Regions from separate parts of the Pseudalkalibacillus sp. R45 genome, predicted to be linked through region 4. Evidence: riboswitches for the same ligand, from Rfam matches in the RefSeq annotation. Region 4 holds a riboswitch; each other region holds the start of a gene.

The links. Region 4 has a riboswitch for cyclic di-GMP ahead of ACTWQL_RS08300 (hypothetical protein). Riboswitches for the same ligand answer to the same signal wherever they lie in the genome.
Region 1: it holds a riboswitch for cyclic di-GMP, as region 4 does, so the genes downstream of both, ACTWQL_RS06180 (GspE/PulE family protein) here and ACTWQL_RS08300 (hypothetical protein) in region 4, are expected to answer to the same signal.
Region 2: it holds a riboswitch for cyclic di-GMP, as region 4 does, so the genes downstream of both, sinI (DNA-binding anti-repressor SinI) here and ACTWQL_RS08300 (hypothetical protein) in region 4, are expected to answer to the same signal.
Region 3: it holds a riboswitch for cyclic di-GMP, as region 4 does, so the genes downstream of both, ACTWQL_RS05330 (DUF5667 domain-containing protein) here and ACTWQL_RS08300 (hypothetical protein) in region 4, are expected to answer to the same signal.

The regions. Positions count from the first base shown of each region.
Region 1 is NZ_JBQQCL010000002.1:89,127-91,327, reverse strand. It holds gene ACTWQL_RS06185 (ribonuclease H-like YkuK family protein) at 1-344, shown strand, start outside; cyclic di-GMP riboswitch class I at 698-786, shown strand; gene ACTWQL_RS06180 (GspE/PulE family protein) at 937-2,201, shown strand, end outside.
Region 2 is NZ_JBQQCL010000002.1:260,822-263,022, forward strand. It holds gene ACTWQL_RS07150 (SipW-dependent-type signal peptide-containing protein) at 1-291, opposite strand, end outside; gene sinI (DNA-binding anti-repressor SinI) at 651-812, opposite strand; cyclic di-GMP riboswitch class II at 836-920, opposite strand; gene ACTWQL_RS07160 (hypothetical protein) at 987-1,118, opposite strand; gene ACTWQL_RS07165 (DNA alkylation repair protein) at 1,217-1,477, shown strand; gene ACTWQL_RS07170 (hypothetical protein) at 1,503-2,201, opposite strand, start outside.
Region 3 is NZ_JBQQCL010000001.1:1,153,318-1,155,518, forward strand. It holds gene ACTWQL_RS05330 (DUF5667 domain-containing protein) at 20-1,126, opposite strand; cyclic di-GMP riboswitch class I at 1,253-1,337, opposite strand; gene ACTWQL_RS05335 (S8 family serine peptidase) at 1,810-2,201, shown strand, end outside.
Region 4 is NZ_JBQQCL010000003.1:128,629-130,829, forward strand. It holds gene ACTWQL_RS08300 (hypothetical protein) at 269-745, opposite strand; cyclic di-GMP riboswitch class II at 775-858, opposite strand; gene ACTWQL_RS08305 (GNAT family N-acetyltransferase) at 1,017-1,574, opposite strand; gene ACTWQL_RS08310 (hypothetical protein) at 1,615-1,782, opposite strand; gene ACTWQL_RS08315 (ATP-dependent DNA helicase) at 1,854-2,201, opposite strand, start outside.

The sequences.
Region 1 (2,201 bases), on a different contig from region 4:
GAGTTGGGAGAGGGGCATGGGCATGCTATCGTAAATTACGATATCCTGAAGCAATCCGTAACTTACATCAGAAGATTTCAATTGAAACGTCACTAACAGAGGAAGTTGCATATCTTTTCAATGAACCATTAAAAAATAAATTGGTCCAAATCGTTTTACCACATGTGTATAAAGGGTCGAGCTTTACAATGGAAGGACACCTGGATATCGGAAAAGGAAAGCGTAATAAAACGAGGGAATTCGTAGCAGAAATGGTCGCAAGAATAGAAGCGCATGGAATAGAAGCGAAGATCAAACCAGAATCCCTGGTAGCATCGAGTTATGCAAACCGCTATACCAAATAGATATTAGTTTTCCATATAAAAATAATTTAATGGTTTCAAACAAAAACAGGTTCGATCCACCGAAGCTGTTTTTTATTGGCTGTTTTCGCAAACAGCCTTTTATTAAAAGAAATTCACCACAAAGCCGTTGACAATGTTCGACGACTTTCTTATTTCCGAATTTCATATGTAATAGGACCTACTTTAAATTGTCAGAATACCTTTAATTTTAAAATAATGGTTCTTTTAAACTATTTTGGAAATTAGTGATATCGCTCTATTTTTCCAAATCTTTCTTTCAAGTATAATTGAACCAAGAACAAAAGGGTATTTTTTCCTAGACAAAATTTTCTCTTTAACACGAATTACAAGTGAATGATAAAAGGCAAACCCGTTCGAAAGTCGGGGACGCAAAGCCGCGAATCTAAACCATTACTAATGGCATGACCGTCGGGCTGCTCAAAAACACTTGTCTTTTTATGTCTTTTTTTGTAGACGCCGACTAGTCGCATTTTCTCACTAATTTCTTGCCAGGATGGCTTTATGCTGGAATTTCACAATTTTCGTTTTATAAGTATGCAGATAGATTCTATTACATTTTAAGGAGGTCCAAATGCGCATCGGTGAACTTTTGATAATGAATGGTTTGATAACAGAAGAACAACTGGAAAAATCACTTCAATTACAGAAACACTCATATAAGAAAATCGGTGAAATCCTTGTGGAAGAAGAGATGATTACAGAGCGTCAATTAGTAGAAGCGTTAGAATTTCAACTCGGCATACCTGTAATCAATATGGATGAAGCTGCCCCGAGCAGTAACACCTTACAGCTGATCCATGAATCAGTAGCTCGGAAGCACTGCATGATACCAATTGAACAAAAGGATGGAAGAGTGAAGGTCGCGATGGTCGATCCATTGAATCAAGAAGTGATCAAAGATGTTCAAGTGGCTTCTGGTATGGTGGTGCAACCGTGTTTGGCTACACGGAGTGAATTGGAAATGGCGATTATCGATCATTATGGTTTATTGGATTCTGTGAAAGAATTATCCGATATCATTGACTATGGATTACTACAAAACGCAAGTGACATCCATCTTGATACTGATAAAGAGGGCCTTGTGGTCAGGTATCGTATCAACCAGATGCTTGAAAAACAAAAGATCATTCCAAAACAGTTGCAAGAGGCCGTGATTGCAAGAATCAAAACCATATCAAATATGGATACATCCGAACGAAAATTACCTCAAAGCGGATACATACATAAAGACTTTTATAACAATGACTTTGATATTCGTGTTTCAACAGTTCCTACTATTGATGGTGAAAGTGTCGTCCTAAGTTTATTGAAGCATTCGGAAGACTTTTTCAAACTGGAAGATTTCGGTTTTACCGATATGAACAAACAGAAATTAGAAGATTCGTTGGACAAGGGGAAAGGCTTGGTCTTGATTGCAGGACCTGCAGTCAGTGGAAAATCAACTCAACTCTATGCCATATTGAACCATATGAACATCGATAAGCGAAAAATCGTTTCTTTAGAAAGTCCGGTGGAACGAAGGATAAATGGGATCATGCAAGTACAGGTTGATGAAGCTCTAGGCTTCACGTTTCCATACGGAATGAGGACAATCATGAATCAGGACCCGAATCTCGTCATGGTCAGTGACATTCCCGATTCAGAGACTGGTGAAGTTACAACAAGGGTAGCTTTATCCGGCAGACTAGTTGTTGGATCGATTCACGGATATGATGCGATTTATACCATCAGGCGGTTATTGGATATGGGAATTGAACCCTATCTGATCGCCTCCTCACTTTCATGTATTGTAGCCCAACGTCTCGCACCGCGTGTATGTAAAAGATGTGCAAAGAG
Region 2 (2,201 bases), on a different contig from region 4:
TTTATCCCCAGTGTCTTCATCCCCATCTTCTGGACCGTTTCCGATTCCAGCATTATCCTTGCACAGGTCTTTATGAGATTTTTTATAAGCCTTATCCGCACAAAAATCTGTTGCTGCAGTTATTGACCCGCTCACCTTACTGGTATCACTGAAATATGAATACGTGCTTTGAACTGTAAAACCAAATAGGAAGAAAATAAAAAGCGTTAGTGTAAAATTTACAAACAATCTGTATTTTTTCTTTTTGATTGAACTCCTGGTTCTTCTTTTACGACTTGGTAGCTCTAACAATCCTTTCACCTACTTTTCTAATAGGTTGATGTTTTGTTCTTTTTTAAGAACATCTTATACTCGGAGTATATACCTATATAACGAACAATAAAACCAGTAAATAGAGCTGTTTTGTTCGTTTTGAAGAACCTTTTAGTCTGTTTCCTCCGTTTTACTCTGTATTTCATACTATTTCGTTATTTTTAAAATTTCTTTCTAAAGAACGCAAATAAATTAATATGACTCCATTGCTATATAGAATTGTTTTTACTGTTCTTTTAGAAGAACAATTAGAAATAAAAAATCCCGATTCTCTTTCATCGGGATTAACGAGTTAATTTAGTTATTGTTTCGAGCTTCTTTGTATTTGTAGTTTTCAACTATACCTCTACTTCCGCTTTCGTGAGTCCGAGCCTTTTGGCTTCGAGGATAAGTGTAACCCATTCTTTGTCCGTTGTTTCGATTCGGTCATCATTCAGCCTTCTTCCGCCTCTTTCATCTCCTGGATCACAATGTTCTTTCAACATGACTTTAAGTTCCATACACACAAATAACCCCATCTATAAATAGATCGGGTCGGTTGCACTAGTGACTCCACGTATTTCAAAGTGCCCACATACGAAATACGTTTCATTGTCTCCCACGACAAAATCGTGTTATTTAGTCTTATTATAGTACGTCTTTTGCCCTAATAAAACAGTATTTTTCAGAGAATATCATTCACTCTCCATCTTCTTCACTTCGTTCTCCGCGTAGCTTGGCATTTTTGCTACTTTTGAGCGTTGTTCCATTTCTTTTGCGTTGTTGTTGCGTTGTGCATTGGCATTACCTTTTTTCTGTTTGCCCATCGTTCGATCCTCCTGACATTTGTTTTTATTAGTATGGACCAATTGTAATTCATAATTCTTCTATTTTTGGTCAATCTAAGGTATAGGAGGTGTTCGTTATGAGTGGACCTTATTTATGTCCGGGCTGTAAAACAAATCGAACCCGCTTTAATGTGATTGAACAGATTCCTAAAGGCGTGAAGCTGGATCCGCAATCGGGTGAAGTCGTTGAGGAGTATTCAAACGATGACCTTGAGATGTTCCATATGCCTTACAAAGGGTCACAATATCGTATACAATGCGCTGCATGCGGGTTGATCGAAAACGAAGAAACATTCAAAGCACGCGCCAGTTCGTCCCAAAACCCTTTTTTATCGTAGAAAAAAGCACCCGTAAAAGGTGCTTTTATTCGTTCAATTCGACAGTCAGTTCATTGGCATCAAATTCGATATGCTTTGGGATCTGGAATAACCGTATCTTCATTTCTTCAAGGCGGTCAAAATCTTCTTTTTTCATACCGAAAAATTGCTGTTGTTCGTATATTTCACCATCAGAATGTACCCCTTGTGAGTATCCCTGTTGCGATAAAATCGGTTTGTCATCCTGATCCGTCAATTCGTAAAAGGCTTCACCAATTCTATATTGAGCTAAATCCGGCATTTCTTCTAATCGTTTTTGGTATTCGGTATAGTTTGCGAAATGGAGGCCTTGCAATTCTTTATCAGCTTTTATAGATAAGACGAAACCATAATTGAAATCATTCGCTCCAGGTCCGATTTGATCTTTTTCCATTTTGGTAAGGTTGAACTCGATACCATTGGCCGTACCTATTTTACGATTAATTTCCACGCTTTCTTTTCCTTTTTTATCGTACTCCAGGAATCGCTGTAAATCTTCACTCGTGAGTGTATGTGACAATTCTTCATTGGTACTTAAGGTTGCGCCGAGAACTTTCAGGTTGAGCTCTTCAGTATTTACAAAGTTAAGACTCTGATAATGCGGCAGACCTAAGAATTGCTGTCCGTCGGGTTTTGTTTGGATCGGTGCGAAGTCTTGGTTCCCGTTATAGCTATAATTCAATCTGTTGATCTCGTATGGTGAATC
Region 3 (2,201 bases), on a different contig from region 4:
TTTAACTGGCTGAACGGTGTTAATTTCTTCCGTGTCCGTTCCCTTTTCCGCGATCCTTTTCGTGTTTACCTTTGTTTCCACGGTCTTTATCTTGCTTACCGTGTCCACGATCTTTTTTGTCATTGTTATGGTCTTGCTTACCTTTTCCTCGTTTTTCTTGAGCTTTTTCAGCCTTTTCTTGGGCTTTTTCAGCCTTTTTTTCTGCTTTTTCTTCAGCCTTTTCGGCTTGTTTTTCTGCTTCTTCTTCAGCCTTTTCAGGTTGTTTCTCTTCTTCTTCAGCTGAAGCCTCTTTTTCAGTTTCGGTCTCTTCAGTTTCTTCGCCTTCAGCTTCTTCCTCTTGATCAACGTCTACTCCGTATTTCTCTTCAAGTTTTGCAATCTTTTTATCAAGTTTAACAAAAGCTTTTTGGATATTATTCATCAAAGAAGCTTGAGCATTCGGGTTTTTCACATGCGTCAGAGCCATTAGAAGTGCATCTATGTTATGAGATAATTTTGCCTGAAGTTCGTCCTCCTCGGACCCATCTTCTTCAGTGGTTTCCTCATCTTCTGTAGATTCCTCATCTTCAGTTGACTCTTCTTCTGTACTTTCATCCGTTGGTTCTTCCTCATTCACTTCTTCATCAGAAGTCGTTTCTTCTTCGGTACCTTCTTCAGTTTCTTCTGAAGATTCGTCTTCCTCTGCTTTTTCCATGGCAGCTTCTTGCGCTTTCAACGCTTCTTCAAGCGTCTCTTGGGCCAATTCCTCTTGCCCTGCTGCAAAAAGCGCATTCGCTTCAGCGATCCGGTTTGCTGCAATCTCTGCTAAAATTTTCGCTTCTTCATATTCATCTGAAGCTACTGCTAGACGTACATTCTCGATCATCGTTTTTACAAAGTAGAAAAAGTCCCCTGGAAGCAGAGATGGCTCTTCGGTTTCTTCTGCTGATTCTTCATCTTCAGGAGCCTCTTCGCCTTCTGTCGTTTCTTCCTCCGTACCTTCTTCAGTTGTGTTTTCTTCATTCGTTGATCCCTCAGACACGTCGACTGTTGGTGTAGACTCGTCTGTGTTTGCAAATGCAGCTGGTGTTGCTCCGAAAAGCAAAAGTGAAGCTGCACTGATCGTTGCGATCCATTTTTTGATCAAGTTCTCCATCCCCTCTGTTTTTTTTCCATAAAAAAAGCAGATTGCCGAGGCTGTATGTAACGCTCAACCCAGGAATTTGCTGCCGGACCCTCTCACGGGCTCCAAGTTATGTAGGTATTCTGATCCTTAGGCAACTGGCTGACATAGGTATAAACCGTTAGTCCCTTTAGCTTTGCGTCACTACCTTTCGATAGCTTTGCCTTTATCTGCTTTAATTAGTTTTATTATACAAGAATTCGACAATATTTTACCAAGTCAAAATTACCCGTTTTTTCAGAATTTTTCTAGTTCCAACCGATCATATAACATAATTAATTCGTAATTACGTTGCGAACAGGACTAATAACCTAGGCTTAAGGTCTTTCCTTTTGTATTCGCACTTTCAACACTTGTTAGAATTAGAACTGCTTTGTCCAGGTAGTACTTTTACGCGTTAAAAAACTTCCAGTATAAGCTAAATTTAATTTTATCTGGATATTAGTTGGTAACATCTCCCTGATTACTTTTTACCGAGTAATATGGGGCTTTTTGTAGATGTTTGACAAATATTGTTTTGATACTTTTAAATGACAGATTATTTTAAAAATAAAAATATCTGCAGAAAACGATTGAACAAGGAGGCGAAAGTCAGAAATCGAAGGTCAGAATGATATTTGGAGAAAAGGGGTTTTTAGGTGGTTAGATTGAACAATTTCAAGAAAAGTGTCACTCTCTTATTTATTTTCCTATTAGCATTTTCTAATTTATCCTTTGCCGCAACGCCGAACATGAATAACGGCAGCCAAAGTTCAGAAAATGCAACAACAAAAGAAGAAGCTTTAGATACCGTAAAGGCTGATTTGCCATTTAAAGCGAATGATCAAGTCAGAGTGATTGTAGAATTAGATGGTAAAGCTGCAATCGAATTGGCAAAGGAAAAAGGAACAAATTATTCCAAGCTAGCAAAGCCATCGCAAAAAGTATTACAAGAAAAAGTAACGACTGGACAAAAGCAAGTAAAGCAAAGCATCGCTGATCAGAAGGTCAACATAAACTATAAATTCAACTTTACGACTGTTGTTAATGGATTCAGTGG
Region 4 (2,201 bases):
ACAGATTATGCTGCAAAGTGAACAGATTAATCTTAAAGTGAACAAATTTTCATGGGAAGTGCACAGATTAACCTGGAAAGTGAACAGAATATCTCAGGAAGTGAACAGAATAATTTGAAATGTGATCAGAATATTTGTCGAAGTGAACAGATTATGCTGCAAAATGAACAGATTAAGACAGGATATTATCCATCACACACACATCTATACTAAAAAGAAACAAGCTTACCGAAAAGTCCCTTTGGTAAGCTTGTTTCGTATGTCCCAATTATTTGGAGCCGTTTTTCTTCAATTCAGCCTCAATCGCTTTATCGATTTCATCCTTGGCTTTCGTCAAAGATTCTTCTGCCTTTTCATCTAGATTCGATTTCCCGGATTTCACAGCCTCATTCTTTGTAGCTTCTGCCTCTTTTTTCACGTCTTTATAATACTTGTCCAGCTCATTTTGGTTTTCTTTGATCAGTTTCTCTTTATGCTTTTCGATCTCGCTTTTCGCGCTTTGGACATTCGAACGGATGTCATCTTTGATTTTGGAGACGATCTCGTTCTGCTTGTCTTCAGTCGCTTTTTCGATTTCAGGAAACACCAAAGTGTACAACTGGCTGATTCCGCTCTTGATGTAAGTATTCCAGCTATCCCCATAGGCGGCATAAGCCGTTCCGCCGAACGCACCGATAGCCACCGCCCCGGCCATAACAACTACAACAACCTTTTTCTTGCTCTGATCCATCCATTTTTTAAACATAAAAAATACCCCTTCCTAAGAATTGAAAATTAGAAAGCGGTCGGTTGCACTACTAGCTCCTTCGCATCAAAGTGCCCAAATAAAGATACGAATTCACAGCCCCCTCTATATTCCCTTTGTATTATAACCTTCCAACTTAAGGATGTTAATGAACCCAAATACCTATTAAATGCCATCAGATACCAGGAGAAAACTACCATTTTTGCCAGAAATCCACTCACTTACCGCGGTGGCTCAATCAGCTCCTTTAAGGGTCACGAGGCCATAAAAATCATTTCTTATTATTCAACCAATCTTCTTTAGTCAATTTCATATTAATCGAATCTATTAATTCTCCTTCAAATTCCAAATCATCTTTATCGATACTTTCCACTATGAACCCGACTTTTTCATATAACTTTTTTGCTCTTGAATTGAAATCAAATACACTCAAAGTCAACTGGTTTAGAATCGTATTTTCAAAAACATAATCGACCATTAACCGCGTTGCTTCTGTACCTAACCCTCGATTTCTACCCAACGCTCCAATCAGTATTCTGAAATTCATACTTTGGTTTTCCTCATCAAATAAATTGACAACTCCTTCTCCAACCAACGTATTTGAAATCTTATCAATAATAGCAAGATCCAATCGGTCTTTTTGTGCATTCCTCGTATGATACCAGTGATAGACCTTTTCTCTATTGTATTCAGGAGAGCTCCCTGTATATTTAAGAACCACAGGATCATTTAAACATTCTTCTAAACTCGGAAAGTCTTCATCCATTTTAAAAGGTCTAAGAATAGTCTTGTCTCCAGTAATGATCGGTTTATTGCTCAAATCTATCATGGGGTTTCACTCCTTCCCCTATAAAAATCGGCTGATCCAGCTACCATTTTTCACGCTCTGGATTCTGCTGTTCTAAGAGGTCGATGATCTGTTCATTCTGGTCCCTCTGTTCTTCGAGAAGGTCTCTAATATCCTTCATGTACATGATCACATAATAAGCAGCATATACTGCACCTGCCAAAATCAAAACCCAAAAGATATTCAGCATCCTATCCTCTTCCCCCTCCGCTCATTCCTACTTAACTACTTTTACATGAATGAGCAGAATTCCTCCATTCTTCAGCGGATCACTTTGTAATCCATCCATTCCGGGGGAAGGAGCTTTTGATATTTCGGTGTTAGGAAGCGATCGTCAACGAGTACGATCGTACCGTAGTCCTCTTCTGTCCGGATCAATCTTCCTCCAGCTTGAAGGACCTTATTGATTCCGGGAAACACATACGCATAGTCATAGCCAACCTTCTCGTTTTTGTTGAAATACTCCTTGATGATGTTGCGTTCAAAATTCAACTGTGGCAGCCCGACTCCAACAACCACGACGCCGTTCAGGCGATCTCCTTTTAAATCGACACCCTCTGAAAAAATGCCGCCCATCACCGCAAATCCGATCAGTGTCGTGTCCTTTCC